DNA from 2 places in the Shewanella sp. BJSY2023SW005 genome. Region 1 is predicted to be linked to the other one. Evidence: predicted binding sites of a transcription regulator. Region 1 holds the regulator's gene; the other holds the start of a gene.
What was found. Region 1 encodes ArgR, which controls arginine synthesis, uptake and breakdown. Its sites were predicted from a motif close to ANTGAATANNTATTCANT; they were not measured.
Positions count from the first base shown of each region.

Region 2: the regulator ArgR is predicted to act here: its motif matches at 3,109-3,126, upstream of argA (amino-acid N-acetyltransferase).

Region 1 is NZ_JBKORJ010000027.1:2,560-10,184, reverse strand. Features, by position in the region: gene ACMHXI_RS08345 (ABC transporter permease) at 1-621, shown strand, start outside; gene ACMHXI_RS08340 (ABC transporter ATP-binding protein) at 618-1,661, shown strand; gene ggt (gamma-glutamyltransferase) at 1,934-3,577, shown strand; gene ACMHXI_RS08330 (Dyp-type peroxidase) at 3,676-4,611, shown strand; gene argR (transcriptional regulator ArgR) at 4,672-5,142, opposite strand; gene mdh (malate dehydrogenase) at 5,428-6,363, shown strand; gene ACMHXI_RS08315 (DUF4124 domain-containing protein) at 6,441-6,884, opposite strand; gene pssA (CDP-diacylglycerol--serine O-phosphatidyltransferase) at 6,976-7,625, shown strand, end outside.
Region 2 is NZ_JBKORJ010000037.1:39,290-46,914, forward strand. Features, by position in the region: gene ACMHXI_RS11355 (thioesterase family protein) at 1-26, shown strand, start outside; gene rarD (EamA family transporter RarD) at 133-1,017, shown strand; gene ACMHXI_RS11365 (PH domain-containing protein) at 1,071-1,601, opposite strand; gene argA (amino-acid N-acetyltransferase) at 1,717-3,036, opposite strand; gene rpmG (50S ribosomal protein L33) at 3,515-3,688, opposite strand; gene rpmB (50S ribosomal protein L28) at 3,695-3,931, opposite strand; gene radC (RadC family protein) at 4,054-4,731, opposite strand; gene coaBC (bifunctional phosphopantothenoylcysteine decarboxylase/phosphopantothenate--cysteine ligase CoaBC) at 4,860-6,056, shown strand; gene dut (dUTP diphosphatase) at 6,053-6,511, shown strand; gene slmA (nucleoid occlusion factor SlmA) at 6,536-7,129, shown strand; gene ACMHXI_RS11405 (alpha/beta hydrolase family protein) at 7,259-7,625, shown strand, end outside.

The DNA.
Region 1 (7,625 bases):
ATCAGCAGTGTATTGTGTTTGCTCTTGGCTATCCTCTTGATGTTCATTCGCCGCCTGAGCCCGAGAAAGTGGGACATGTTGCCATCCCGTCTGGTCAGTACCGGCTATGCACTGCCGGGCACAGTGCTGGCGATTGCCGTGCTTATTCCGCTGACCTGGCTTGATTTCAGAATCGATGATCTCTATGCCCTGTTCGAGCGCCAAGGCCCGGGGCTGCTGTTCACCGGCAGTATCGCCGCCCTGGTGCTGGCGTTTTGTATTCGCTTTGCCGCCATCGCCATCGGCAGCATAGAGAGCAGTTACAAACGGTTGTCGCCTTCTCTCGACATGGCGGCCATCAGCCTGGGCAAGACACCGGGTAAAGTACTGGCATTAATCCATCTGCCACTGCTGCGCAGCGGTATTTTTGCCGCTCTGCTGCTGGTATTTATCGAGGCGATGAAAGAGTTGCCGGCTGCCTTACTGCTAAGCCCTGTCGGGTTTCACAACCTGGCTACCCAAGTGTTCCAATACGTCTCCGATGAGCAGTTGGAGCAGGGGGCGCTGGCGGCTATTGTCATTGTGTTGGTGGGGCTGGTGCCCTTGATTTACCTCAACCGTTCGCTGGAGCAAAACAACTGATGTCGACCCTGAGTGTCAAGCAACTCCACAGCCATTATGGCGCCCTGCAGGTGCTCAAAGGGCTGAGCATTACCTTGCAAGCCGGTGAAATTGCCGCCCTGCTCGGACCCAGTGGTTGTGGTAAAACGACTCTGCTCAGAGCCATTGCCGGACTGCAGCCGGTCTCCGCCGGTGAAATTCATATCAGCGGCCGTGCAGTAACCACGGATAAGCTACAGGTTCCGGGAGAGGAGCGTGGCGTGGGGATGATCTTTCAGGACTATGCCCTGTTTCCCCACTTGACGGTCGCGCAGAATATCCTCTTTGGTGTCAAGGGATTGAACAAGGCGCAGCGTCTGAGCCGGCTCGAGGAGATGCTGGATTTGGTCAAGCTCCCGGGGCTTGCTGAACGTTATCCCCACGAGTTGTCCGGCGGTCAACAGCAAAGGGTGTCGATTGCCAGGGCGCTTGCCTATGAGCCTGAACTGCTGTTGTTGGATGAACCCTTCTCCAACATAGATGCCCAGGTCCGCGGCGAGCTGATGCTGGAGATTCGTGCGATCCTCAAGAGCCGTAACGTCAGCGCCGTATTTGTGACCCACAGTAAGGATGAAGCCTTTGTTTTTGCCGATACCCTGGCGCTGTTTGAAGATGGAAAAATAGTGCAGCAAGGCAGTGCTGAAACTCTCTATGCCAACCCGGTCAATCGCTATGTGGCGGACTTTCTCGGCAGCGGTAATTATCTTAAGGCCCTGGTCAGCTGCGAACACTGTGTCGATACTCAAATCGGTCGACTTAAAAGCTCTTTGCCCCATGGTTTGCCACTGAACTGGCAGGGCGAGTTGTTGCTGCGGCCACAGCAGTTGGAGTTACGACCCGACGAACAGGGCCTGGCCGTGGTTACCGAGCGGCGTTTTCTGGGCAATGTTTGCCATTATGATGTGCAGCAAGAGGGCGTCATACTCGAGGTTCGTAGTCATCAGGTACAGTTTTCTCCAGGGCAGAGAGTCAGGCTGTCGGCACTGGAACATCCGTTGGTGTTGTTCGGTAATGGCTGTTAACAACAATTGTTTCATAAGTTTGCTGTGGGTGATAATTTGTTTGTCTCTGTGTTATACCAAGCAATCGGTTTGATTGAACTCATCATAGGTATTCACTGAACCCCGGACTCGCCCATGCGCCGCTCCGGGATGAGAGCGGAGGCGAGATGCATAACTACAGCAATAATAAAATGCAGGACGCACAAGGGATACGGAATATCAGCAACAACTCATGTCGTCAGCTGTTACTCGGCGTCATCGGGAGTTTGGCTGTTTTCTGCAGCACGGGAAGCATGGCGATGGACAGAATCACGGGCGCGGCCTTTGCGAGCCGCTCTGAAGTCTATGCGGTCAATGGCATGGCGGCAACCAGCCAACCACTGGCGACTCAGGTGGCGGTCGATATTCTTAAGCAAGGAGGCAGTGCCGTAGATGCCGCTATTGCTGCCAATGCCATGCTGGGGTTGGTTGAGCCTACGGGTTCAGGCATAGGCGGCGATCTTTTTGCCATTGTCTGGAGCGCCAAAGAGCAGCGGCTCTATGGGCTCAATGCGTCTGGCCGCAGTCCGGCTTCTTTGTCGCTGGAGATGCTCAAGGCCAAAGGGCTTGAGCATCTGCCGCCTTATGGGCCTTTGCCCGTATCCGTGCCCGGTGCCGTGGATGGCTGGTATGAACTGCATGACAAGTTCGGCAAATTGCCCATGAAGGATAACCTGGCACCGGCTATTCATTATGCCCGTGAAGGATTTCCGGTTTCCGAGCTCATAGCCTTCTATCTGGCTCGCAGCGGTGACAAGCTGGCCAAATACCCGGGGTTTAAAGAAACCTATATGCCAGGCGGCCGCATGCCGGCCGTCGGTGAATTGTTTCGAAACCCAGCTTTGGCAAACAGCTATGAAAAAATTGCCAAGGGGGGCCGGGATGTCTTTTACAAAGGAGAGATAGCCCGCAGTATTGCCGCTTATATGCAACAACAGGGCGGTTATCTTTCCTATGAAGATCTCGCTTCTCACAAGAGTGAGTGGGTCGAGCCTGTATCGGTTAATTATCGGGGCTATGATATCTGGGAGCTGCCGCCCAACGGCCAGGGAATAGCGGCACTGCAGATCCTTAAAACCCTGGAGCCATTTAATCTCAAGGCCATGGGGCTGGACAGCGCCGAATATGTGCATCATTTCGTGGAAGCAAAAAAGCTGGCGTTTGCCGACCGAGCCAAGTTCTACGCCGACATGGACTTTGCCAAAGTGCCGGTAGCCTCACTTATCTCCAAAGAATACAACTACGCCAGAGCCAAGCTTATCGATGCTGACAAAGCCGCCGCCAGTGTTGAGCCGGGTAATCCCAATCTTTTACACGGTGATACCATCTATCTCACTACCGCTGATAAAGAAGGCAATATGGTGTCTCTCATCCAGAGCAATTATCGTGGCATGGGCTCAGGCATGACGCCTCCGGATTTGGGATTTGTGTTACAGGACAGGGGCCAGCTGTTTGATCTCACTCCCGGGCGTGCTAACTCCTATGCACCGGGTAAGAGACCGTTTCATACCATAATTCCGGCCTTTGTCACCAAAGATGGCAAGCCTTGGCTCAGCTTTGGCGTCATGGGGGGAGCCACCCAACCCCAGATGCACGCTCAGATCATGATTAATCTGATTGATTTTGGCCTCAACCTGCAGGAGGCGGGCGATGCTCCAAGAATACTGCATACAGGTTCTAGCCAACCGACCGGCGAGCAGATGACAGATGGCGGTTATATCAGTCTCGAGTCGGGCTTTTCCATGGAGACCCGCCGTGAGCTGATGAAAAAGGGGCATACTTTGAGTGATTCTCTCGGAGCTTTTGGTGGTTATCAGGCCATAGGCGTCAATGTTGAAAGCGGCGTTTATCGGGGAGCGTCCGAGTCCCGAAAAGACGGGCAGGCATCAGGTTATTGAAAGCAATCGGCAAAAACGTGCGTGAGCTAATTCAAATTAATGCTCAAGTTGCGGATAATAAGGCCGAAGATGAATTAATCTGAAAGGGTAGATTGCAAATGGATACACAGGTTATGCCACGGGAACAACTGGGAATCTGCGCTGAGGGAAATCTGCACAGCGTTTATCTGATGTTCAATGCCAACGAAGGCGGAGAGTCACAACTGCGTCCTTGCCTGGCCAATGTCGCCCAGTATTTGTATGAGCTGGCAGATCAGTATGCCGACAGTGCCTTTAACGCCTTTGTGGCGATTGGTGCCAACTTTTGGGATCACCTCTATCCGGGAAGCAGACCGGCTGAACTCAGGCCGTTCCCTGCTATGGAGTCGGGTAACCGGGATGCGCCGGCGATAGAGTTCGATATTTTTATTCACCTGCGTTGTGATCGCCTGGATATTCTTCATCTGGTAGCCAATGAGGTCAACGAAATGCTGGAAGGGTTGGCTGAACTGGAAGAGGAGGAGCGCGGGTTCCGCTTTATGGACAGCCGCGATCTGACCGGTTTTGTCGATGGCACAGAAAACCCCAAGGGCAGAGGCCGTCAAGCTGTAGCCCTGGTAGGTGATGAAGACGATGCATTTCGCGGCGGTAGCTACATTCATGTACAGAAATATGTCCATAATCTGAGTAAGTGGCACAGACTGCCGCAGAAAAAGCAGGAAGACATCATAGGCCGCACCAAGCAGGACAACATAGAGTACGCCTCGGAAGACAAACCGCTGACGGCACATATCAAGCGGGTAAATCTCAAGTATGACAATGGTGAGTCGATGGAGATCCTGCGTCAGAGCATGCCCTATGGTTCTGTAAAACAGCAGGGTTTGATGTTTATTTCCACCTGTAAGACACCTAACCATTTTGAAAAGATGCTTCACAGTATGGTTTTCGGTGACGGAGAAGGGCACCATGATCACCTGATGCACTTTACTCAGGCGGTAACAGGCTCCTCTTTCTTTGCCCCTTCTCTGGATTTCATGATCCAGTTTGATGATTAATAGCGCGATAAAAACAAAAACGCCCCTCATTGAAGGGCGTTTTTTTATGGCATTTTCAACTCAGTCTGTGTAATTGAACAGCGACTTCACTGTTTCCAGGGTTTCATCAATGGTCTTGATGCTGGAAGGGCAGATAAAGATAGTATCATCACCGGCGATAGTGCCCAGAATACCTTCTGGCTTGCCGATGGAGTCCAACAGCCTGGCAATTAACTGCGCCGCGCCCGGGCTGGTACGCACCACTATCATGGCTTGGTTATGATCCACATCCAATACCAGATTCTTCAGCGGGCTGCCGGCAGTAGGCACCCCTAGTTCGGCCGGTAAGCAGTAGACCATCTCCTGCTTGGCGTTACGGGTGCGCACGGCACCGAACTTGCTCAGCATGCGCGAGACTTTGGACTGGTTGATATTGGCAAAGCCTTCGGCTTGCAGTGCATTGACTATTTCACTCTGGGAGCCGAAGCGCTCCTCTTTAAGCAGAGCCTTGAAGGTTCTGATTAGCTCATCCTGATTTTTGCTTGCTTGCATCATCTTCTTCTGTCGTTATTCAGAAAATCCCGGCCATTCTGCATATCAAACGGATAAGTGTCAACAAATACCCAAGATGTCTGCATAAAAATGCAATTCAGGTCATTTGGTGGGTAAAAGAAGCCTCAGTGGGCAGTAGAAAACGCTGAAGTTAATTCAGCTTTTGATGAAACAGAGTCATATGACTAAGGGATAATTGCTATTTTTGTGACGATCCTTTAATGTTGCGCCATCACAGAATTAGATCTATGTCACACATAATTCCGAGAATTGACGGAGATAACTATGAAAGTTGCTGTACTTGGTGCTGCTGGTGGTATCGGCCAGGCTCTTGCCCTTCTGTTGAAAACCCAATTGCCTGCCGGCTCTCAGCTGTCACTCTATGATATCGCCCCCGTAACGCCTGGGGTTGCCGTGGATCTGAGTCATATCCCGACAGCAGTTGAAGTTAAAGGTTTTGCCGGTGAAGACCCAACGCCTGCACTGGAAGGTGCCGATGTGGTGCTGATTTCTGCCGGTGTTGCCCGTAAGCCGGGCATGGATCGTTCTGATCTGTTCAATATCAATGCCGGTATCGTCCGTAACCTGATTGAAAAAGTGGCCGCGACTTGTCCCAAAGCGCTGATCGGTATCATCACCAACCCAGTGAACACCACTGTGGCCATTGCTGCTGAAGTACTGAAAAAAGCCGGTGTTTACGACAAGAACCGTCTGTTCGGTGTGACGACTCTCGATGTCATCCGCTCTGAAACCTTTATCGCCGAAGCCAAAGGGCTGAACGTTGCCGATGTTAAAGTCAATGTGATTGGCGGCCACAGCGGTGTGACCATTCTGCCTCTGTTGTCTCAGGTTGAAGGTGTCAGCTTCTCTGATGAAGAAGTTGCTGCCCTGACCAAGCGTATTCAAAACGCTGGTACTGAAGTGGTTGAAGCCAAAGCCGGTGGCGGCAGCGCGACTCTGTCCATGGGCCAGGCCGCTTTCCGTTTCGGTCTGTCGCTGATCCGCGGTCTGCAGGGTGAAGCCAATGTGATCGAGTGCGCCTATGTTGATGGTGGTAGCGAGCACGCTGAATTCTTTGCCCAGCCAGTGGTACTCGGCAAGAATGGTATCGAAAAGGTTCTGCCGTATGGAGAGCTGAGCGCGTTTGAAACCAACGCCCGTGATGCCATGCTGGATACCTTGAAGGCGGATATCAAACTGGGTGTAGACTTCGTTAAGTAAGTCGACTCAGGGAATAAAAAGGAGCGCCGCGGCGCTCCTTTTTGCTACTTGAACTTATTCTACTCTGGCCTTGCTGGCTAGTTTCTTTGGCAAAACAGCCGAATTCTTTCCTGCTGCTCCTTTATCTGCGCCTGCCGTTCTTCTTCTGTCATCTTAATCATTTCACCGGAGGCCTCATCTTTACGTTGCAGTCTGGTGTGGGTATTGAGTACATCCAATTGGAATTTGGCCTTATCACAAATAGCCTGAGCCTGGGCCGCATCTTTCTCCTTGATCAATTTGGCCTGTTTCTCAGACTCAGTTTCCTGCACAACGTCATCTTTTCGCTGCGGCGCGACCGTGCCAATTCTGGCGGGTTGCAGATTTTGGCTGTCCAGTTCGGTGGCTTGTTGTTGTGGCGGCGGCTCTTGGCTGTAGTGGGTAACGCCATTTTCATCGACCCAAGTATAGATGGGCGTTGCCGAGGCAGCGTTGGCTCCGAGTAATGCCAACAGAGCCATAAATAGGCTGATCCTTATCATTGTCTGTTTCCGTTTCTGCAGGGTGAGCTTGTCTGAGCAAGTGTGTTATCTTTGCCGCTATAGACCTTTATTACACCATCAGGTTAAGTGTATGCAAAATTTATCCAAGCCAACAATAAAAACCCGTGGCATCTATCTGTTACCCAATCTGATGACAACGGCAGGATTGTTCTCGGGCTTCTATGCTGTTATCGCTTCCATGAATGGGCACTTTGAGGCATCGGCTATTGCTGTATTTGTTGCCATGTTATTCGATGGACTGGATGGTCGTCTGGCGCGTTTGACCAACACTCAGAGTGCCTTTGGTGCCGAGTACGACTCGATGGCAGATATGGTATCCTTCGGTATGGCTCCGGCCTTGATAGCCTATAACTGGGGGCTTTCTGAATTGGGCAAAATAGGTTGGCTGGCGGCCTTTATCTATTGCGCCGGGGCTGCCTTGCGTCTGGCGCGCTTCAATACCCAAGTAGGAGTGGCCGATAAACGTTTCTTCCAAGGGCTTGCCAGTCCGGCCGCAGCGGCTCTTATTGCTGGCAGTGTCTGGCTGGGGCAGGGCTACGGCGTCTCAGGGCATGATATAGGCATATTGGTGGCCCTGGTCACGGCCGTTGCCGGTCTGTTGATGGTGAGTAATTTCCGCTATCACTCCTTTAAAGAAGTCGATTGGCGTGGCAAGGTGAACTTCCTGGTGATCTTGCTGGTAGTGGCCGTATTTGTGGTGATCTCGGTCGAGCCTGCATT
Region 2 (7,625 bases), on a different contig from region 1:
GTACAGGGACTTACATGGTCGGCTGAGTAGCTGTTTAAAACTCAAACACTGAATCTGTTGTCGATAACTTGAGCCGAGGGGCTTTGCCCCCTACAATCGCCCTTCTCTCCTTTTCGTCATTGTGTAGTACCTATGCCTGAAACCGAATACCGCAAGGGGGTCATTCTCGCCCTTTGCGCCTATATTTTTTGGGGCTTTGCGCCGCTGTACTTCAAGTTGTTGCATCATGTCTCGGCCCCCGAGATCTTGCTGCACCGCATCATCTGGTCCTTCGTCTTTATGGGGATCCTGATGCAGTTTATCGGTGGTTTCGGACAGCTCAGGCTGTTGCTCAAGCGCCCGAAACAGTTGGCGGTACTACTGCTGACTTCGATTCTTATCGCCGGCAACTGGCTGCTGTTTATCTGGGCGGTCAACAATGATCATATGCTGGATGCCAGTCTGGGCTACTTTATCAACCCGCTGTTCAATGTGTTGCTCGGCATGCTGTTTCTGGGGGAGCGGCTCGGGAGACTACAATGGGTGGCGGTAACGCTTGCCGCCGCCGGGGTGGTGATCCAGCTGGTTTCTTTCGGCTCGATTCCGCTGGTATCCCTGGGGCTCGCAGCCTCCTTCGGTTTCTACGCCCTGCTGCGCAAGAAGGTCAATGTCGACGCCAAGACTGGCCTTTTGGTCGAAACTGCAGTGTTAATGCCGGCAGCGCTGGGCTTTTTACTGCTGGGCACTGGTGAAGCCGGCGCCAATATGCTCAGCAACAGTTGGGATCTCAACCTGCTGCTGATGGCCGCCGGTATCATCACCACCATCCCCTTGCTGTGCTTTGCCGGTGCAGCAGTGCGGATCCCGCTGATCATGCTGGGCTTCTTCCAGTACATAGGCCCAAGCATCATGTTTATCATGGCAGTGACCCTGTTCGATGAACCCTTCGATATCGAAAAGAGTATTACCTTCGGCTTTATTTGGGCCGCCCTGGTGGTGTTTACTTTGGATATGCTGCGAAAACGCTCTCGCAGGTAACAAACACAACCGGGCCGGATGGAGTTTCCGGGCCGGTTGGCAATATTCAACGTTTATCCCGGCTGGTTCTGCCCCAGTCCCTCAAGCAAACTCTCCGCCTCGGGCATACTCAGCAGCAGGCTGTAACCAAGGTCGGTCGGCAGTAACAAGACGCTATCTTTTTCCGTCAGAACCACAAACGCTTTGCTGCCATCGTTGAGCCGATACCACCCCAGGGTGTAACCGGGCAGACCTATGCCCTGGGTACGCATGCCAAGCCTGGGGCCGCTGGCATCGCCGAGATTAATCACTTTCGCCTCTGAGACACGCAGATGCTCTGGAGCCAGGCTCTGGCCGTAGAATGGCACCTCGACCACCAGGCTTTGAGCCGTCAATTCCACCTTGGATGCCTGCGCCTGCCAAAATACCCACACAGATCCCGCCAGTGTTACCAACAGCAAACCCGAGGCGGCGCTCTTGGCCGTTGCCGGCATCTTCCGAATGCGGATCAGCAGCAAGATGGCCGCCAACATCAGTATCAAGGCGATAAAACTGCCACTGGCGATGCCGGTCAATGGCGCCAACTCGTAACTTCCACTGTTCATCTCTTGCTCCTTAATGGATAGGCATAAGTGGGCTTAGCTTAGGAGCTAAAGACATAATATGTCAACAAATGAAATATACCTGCTTACAAAAAGCCCCGCTGAGCGGGGCCGGTTTTTACAGGTCAAGCGCCAAAATTTTGGAGCGACGCTGGTAGTTATAGAGCTGCTTCTTCTTATTCGGCAAGGCATCGACCTCCACCAGCTCAAAGCCGTGTTCCAGGAACCAGTGAATGCTGCGGGTCGTCAGCGCAAACAGCCTGGAATAACCACGCACCTTGGCCTGGCCTATGATGTTCTGCAACAGCAGGCTACCGCGATCGGCGTCGCGATAGTCAGGATGCACCACCAGACAGGCAAACTCGCCGGCGTTGTCCTCTTCAAAGGGATAGAGCGCCGCGCAGCCTATCACCAGGCCATCACGCTCAATCAGCATAAACTGCTCTATTTCTATCTCCAGTTGCTCGCGGGAGCGACGCACCAGGATCCCCTGTTCTTCCAGCGGGCGGATCAGGTTGAGTATGCCGCCAATATCGGCAATGGACGCGCGCCGCAAGCGCTCGGCACTCTCTGTGACTATCTGGGTACCTATGCCCTCACGGGAGAAGAGTTCCTGCAACAGGGCACCATCTTCCAGATAGCTGACCAGATGGCAACGGGGCACACCGCTGCGACAGGCATCAATACTGGCCTTGAGAAATGCCATGGTGCCGACACAGCCTTCACCCTGGCCGGCCAGTTTATCGAGAATTTTTTGGGCATCGTTGGGCATCAGCTCGGCAATCACATCACCGTTGCGATCCAAAATACCATTCTGGGAGCTGAAGCCTATCATCTTGTCGGCCTTGAGCTTGATAGCCACCTGAGTCGCCACTTCTTCGGCGGTGAGGTTAAAGCTCTCGCCAGTGACCGAGGCCGCTATCGGCCCCATCAGGATGATGCAGTTGTTTTCCATCTGCCGTTTGAGTCCCTGAACATCGATACGGCGCACCTTGCCTGAGAGGCAATAGTCAATACCATTGTCGACCCCCAAAGGCTGGGCGATGACAAAGTTACCACTGACCACGTTGATCTGTGCGCCCTGCATCGGCGTGTTCGACAGGCTCATGGACAACCTGGCAGTAATATCAAACTGCAAAGAACCGGCTACCTGCTTAATGACCTTGAGAGTGGCTTCATCGGTGATCCGCACGCCTTGATGGTAGGCAGGCTCAATCTGATTGTTAGCCAAGGCTTCGTCTATCTGTGGCCGGGCGCCATAGACCAATACCACCTTGATCCCCAGGCTATGCAGCAGAGCAACATCATTGATGATGGAGCGAAACTTAGGCTGAGCCAACGCCTCGCCCCCCAACATCACAACAAATGTCTTGCCCCTGTGAGCATTGACATAGGGAGCAGAATGACGAAAACCATCAACCAATTCTGTGGTACGCACCTTGGGATTTACCTCACACTCGTTAAAGCCGACATAAAATGAATGCCACCCCCGTGGCACGGACAACATAATAATGCATTTAAATTCACTTAAAAAGAATTTATTTGCACAAATACTTATTTTAAATCTCTAACTATTCACATGAAGGGTAAGTCATATCCAGCATCTTCCCCCCTGAGACTCAAACCGAGTAAATATTCGCCGCTGCGGTTCAAGTGATTGCATAGAAAGGTATAGCAGGGATCTGTTTAGAAAGTATGAATCCACCTGAACCGCAGAAGGCCAGCAGCCGGATCCTTACGCGGAATAACTCAGGACTAAAGTGGATTGAAGGTGATAGAGGCAGCTTGGTGACAAAGGAGATAAGCTTAAGAGCAACGAGAGCCAAACCGGCTCGACTACGGCCGCGGCGGCTAAATTCAAATCAAAAAAAAGCCCCTACGAGAGGGGCTTTCCAAGAATTCAAATACCAAGTGGATTACTTGATTTTGGCTTCTTTGTAGATAACGTGCTGACGAACTACGGGATCAAACTTTTTGATCTCCATTTTCTCAGGCATGTTACGCTTGTTCTTGTCGGTAGTGTAGAAGTGACCAGTCTTGGCGCTTGAAACCAGCTTGATCTTCTCACGATTGCCTTTAGCTTTAGCCATTTTCTATTACACCTTCTCGCCACGGGCACGAAGTTCAGCAACAACGACTTCGATACCTTTCTTGTCGATAATGCGCATACCCTTGGTAGAAACGCGCAATTGTACGAAACGCTTTTCGTCTTCTAACCAGAAACGGTGGTTCTGCAGGTTAGGTAAAAAACGACGACGAGTTGCGTTTTTTGCGTGCGAACGGTTGTTACCAACCATTGGTCGCTTGCCAGTAACTTGGCATACTCTTGACATGTCAATCTTCTCCAAAAAACAATTTTAACGCTCGAGCATTAATGTACCTCGTATGGCCGTCGCCCGAGGCACAAAGAGGGCGCATGTTATACAGGATAACTGAGGAAAGATCAAGCGATGGATCAATCCATCCATCCGCGTTCTGCGAAGGAAACTATCTCGCAATCCCCTACAACCATATGATCCAGAAGTGAAACATCTATGGTTGCGAGCGCACATTTCAACCGCTCAGTAATTCGCCTGTCAGCCTGGCTGGGCTCAGCCACGCCGGACGGGTGATTATGGCAAACTATGACCGCCGCGGCCTGTTTTTCCAGCACTAGCCTAACCACCTCTCGTGGATAGACGGATGCAGAGTCCAGGGTGCCATGGAATAACTCCACGAATTGGATCACTCGGTGCTGGCTATCCAGCAACAGAATCGCAAACACCTCGGTGGCACGGTCTGCTAATTGTCTCATTAAATAGTCGCGAGTCAAATCAGGATTTGTCAAAACCGCCCCTCTTTGCAGCTTTTCCCGGGAAATTCGCCTCGAAAGTTCGGCAGCAGCCTGCAATTGGGTATATTTTACCGGCCCCATTCCCGGAATTCGGGCAACCTGATTCAGCGGTGCCACCAAGAGTTGCCGCAGTGAACCGAATGCCGCGAGCAAATCTCTGGCCAACTCGACCGCACTCTGCCCCGCCAGGCCGTTACGCAGTAATACTGCCAGTAACTCGGCATCACTCAGGCCCTTGGCTCCCTGCTGCAGCAACTTTTCCCTCGGTCCCTCGCCCGTTGGCCAGTCTCTGATCCCCATCCTTGGCTCCCATCCCTGTGCCCTATACTTTGTTTCAATTATGGTCGAGATTTTTGAAGCTGCATCCTGCCAAGTCGGGGGAGCTTTGTGATATCTTAGCCGCCAATTACCATCAGTTGATTGTCTCTATGAGCCTGAAGCATAAAAAAATCCTCTTGGGGATTGGCGGTGGCATTGCCGCCTACAAGAGTGCCGATCTGGTGCGGCGCCTGCAAGACAGAGGTGCCGAAGTCAGAGTCGTCATGAGCCAGAGCGCCATGGAATTCATTACCCCGCTGACCTTGCAGGCGTTATCCGGCCATCCTGTTGCCTCAGATCTGCTGGATCCTGCGGCCGAGGCAGCCATGGGGCATATCGAGTTGGCCCGCTGGGCCGATCTGGTTATCATTGCCCCCGCTACCGCCAACCTGTTGGCCCGCATTCGTGCCGGTATGGCCGATGAACTGATCACCACCACCTGCCTGGCAACGGCGGCTAAGGTGGTGCTCTGCCCGGCGATGAACCAACAGATGTACCAAAACGTAGCGACTCAGGAGAACCTCAAGGTGCTAGCCGAGCGCGGCTATGGTATCTGGGGCCCGGATAGCGGCAGCCAAGCCTGTGGTGAAGTCGGCCCGGGGCGTATGCTGGAACCCAATGATATCGCCAAGCGAGCCGCCGCTTGCTTTGAGCCACAGCTGTTGGCAGGCCAAAAGCTGCTGCTGACTGCAGGACCGACCCGCGAAGCGATAGATCCTGTGCGTTATATCTCCAACCACAGCTCAGGCAAGATGGGGTTTGCACTGGCCACCGCTGCGGCGCAGATGGGCGCCGAAGTGACTCTGGTCAGCGGCCCGGTTAATTTGGCGACCCCGGCAGGGGTGACCCGAGTCGATGTGCAATCGGCCAAAGAGATGCTCGATGCCGTGATGCACCGGGTGGAACAGCAGGATATTTTTATTGGCTGCGCTGCAGTGGCAGACTATCGTGTCGCCGATGTCGCCGAAGCCAAGATAAAAAAATCTTCCGAAACCATGGCATTGGCACTGGTGCGTAACCCGGATATTCTGGCCACGGTCGCCAGCCATCCTATCCGGCCCTTTACTGTGGGTTTTGCGGCAGAAACCCATGAGGTGGAGACCTATGCGCGTGACAAGCTCAAGCGCAAGAAACTCGATATGATTGCCGCCAACGATGTGTCTGTTCCGGGTCAGGGTTTCAACGCCGACCGGAATGCCCTGAAAGTATTTTCTGCAACAGGTTGTGATGAACTGCCGGCCACCGACAAGTTGAGCCTGGCCAAACAGTTGCTGATCCTGATAGCGAAGCATAAAAACAACTCATGAAAACACCCATAGAACTGAAAATTCTCGACTCGCGTATTGGCAGTGAATTTCCGCTGCCAAGCTATGCGACCCCAGGCAGTGCCGGCATGGATCTACGTGCCATGCTGGACACCAGCATCACCATAGCCCCGGGTGAAACTGTATTGATCCCGACCGGAATTGCGGTTCATGTGGCCGACCCTTCTCTGGCGGCGGTGATCCTGCCCCGCTCGGGTCTGGGCCACAAAAACGGCATAGTACTCGGCAACCTGGTCGGCCTTATCGACTCTGACTATCAGGGCCCGCTGATGGTTTCCTGCTGGAACCGCAGCCAGACACCTTTCACCCTGGAGATAGGTGACCGCTTGGCCCAATTGGTGTTTGTGCCCGTCGTTCAAGCCCAGTTCAAACTGGTGGATGAATTTGACACCTCGGACAGAGGCGAAGGTGGCTTCGGCCATTCAGGCACTCAATAATTCCTGCCACTGACAGAGCGAAACATGGCTGTAAAAGAAAAAATCAATCGTCGTGAACACATACTCCAATCCCTTGCCAGAATGCTGGAAACCAATCCGGGGCAAAGGATTACCACCGCCAAGCTGGCCTCGGAAGTTGGCGTGTCGGAAGCGGCGCTCTATCGCCACTTTCCCAGCAAGGCGCGGATGTTTGAAGGCCTGATTGAGTTTATTGAAGACTCTCTGCTGTCACGCATCAACCTCATCATGGATGAGGAGAAAGACACCATGAAACGCTGCCAACAGGCACTGCAGCTGTTATTGGTGTTTGCCGAGCGCAACCCAGGGATCTCCCGGGTACTGAGCGGTGATGCCCTGCTGGGCGAAAATGAGCGTCTCAGAGAAAGGATCAACCTGTTGTTTGCCAAGTTGGAAACCCATCTGAAGCAGATCCTGCGGGAAAAATCCCTGCGAGAAGGGCAAAAATTCGCCCTGGATGAAGCCATTCTGGCAAACCTGCTGTTGGCCGTGGCCGAAGGCCGTATTGCCCAGTTTGTTCGCAGTGAATTCAAGCTCAAGCCAACGGCTCACTTCGAGGAGCAGTGGCAGTTTATTCAAAGCCAGTTATTACAGAGCTGAGCCCCCTGTTTTCGGGATCAAGGACGGTAAAAACCGTCCTTTTTTTATGGATTTAGCCTTGTCCAAACCCAAGCATTTCATTAACATCAAACAAACATAAACCGCCAATAATAAATACAAGGATGTCAAATGAAGTTCCAACCTTTGTTGGCTAGCACGTTACTGCTGGCACCCACTCTCGCTTTGGCCCAGAGCAATCAAGCACCCACGCCGGCAGAAATTTTCAGCCAGGGTGCGCAATACACCAATGTCAAAATCTCCCCCTCAGGTGACTATCTCAGCGTGATCATGAATCACGAAGGAAAAGATAAGCTACTGATCCTCAATACTGAAGATCTCAGTGCCAAGCACATTGTTTATTTCCCGGGCAATGCCCAAGTGGGCAGTTATTCCTGGGTCAACGATGAACGTGTCGTGGTCGCCAAGGAATACCTCAAGGGCTGGGATGATCGCCCGCTCTACTATGGTGAGTTGATGGCGGTGAATGCCGATGGCT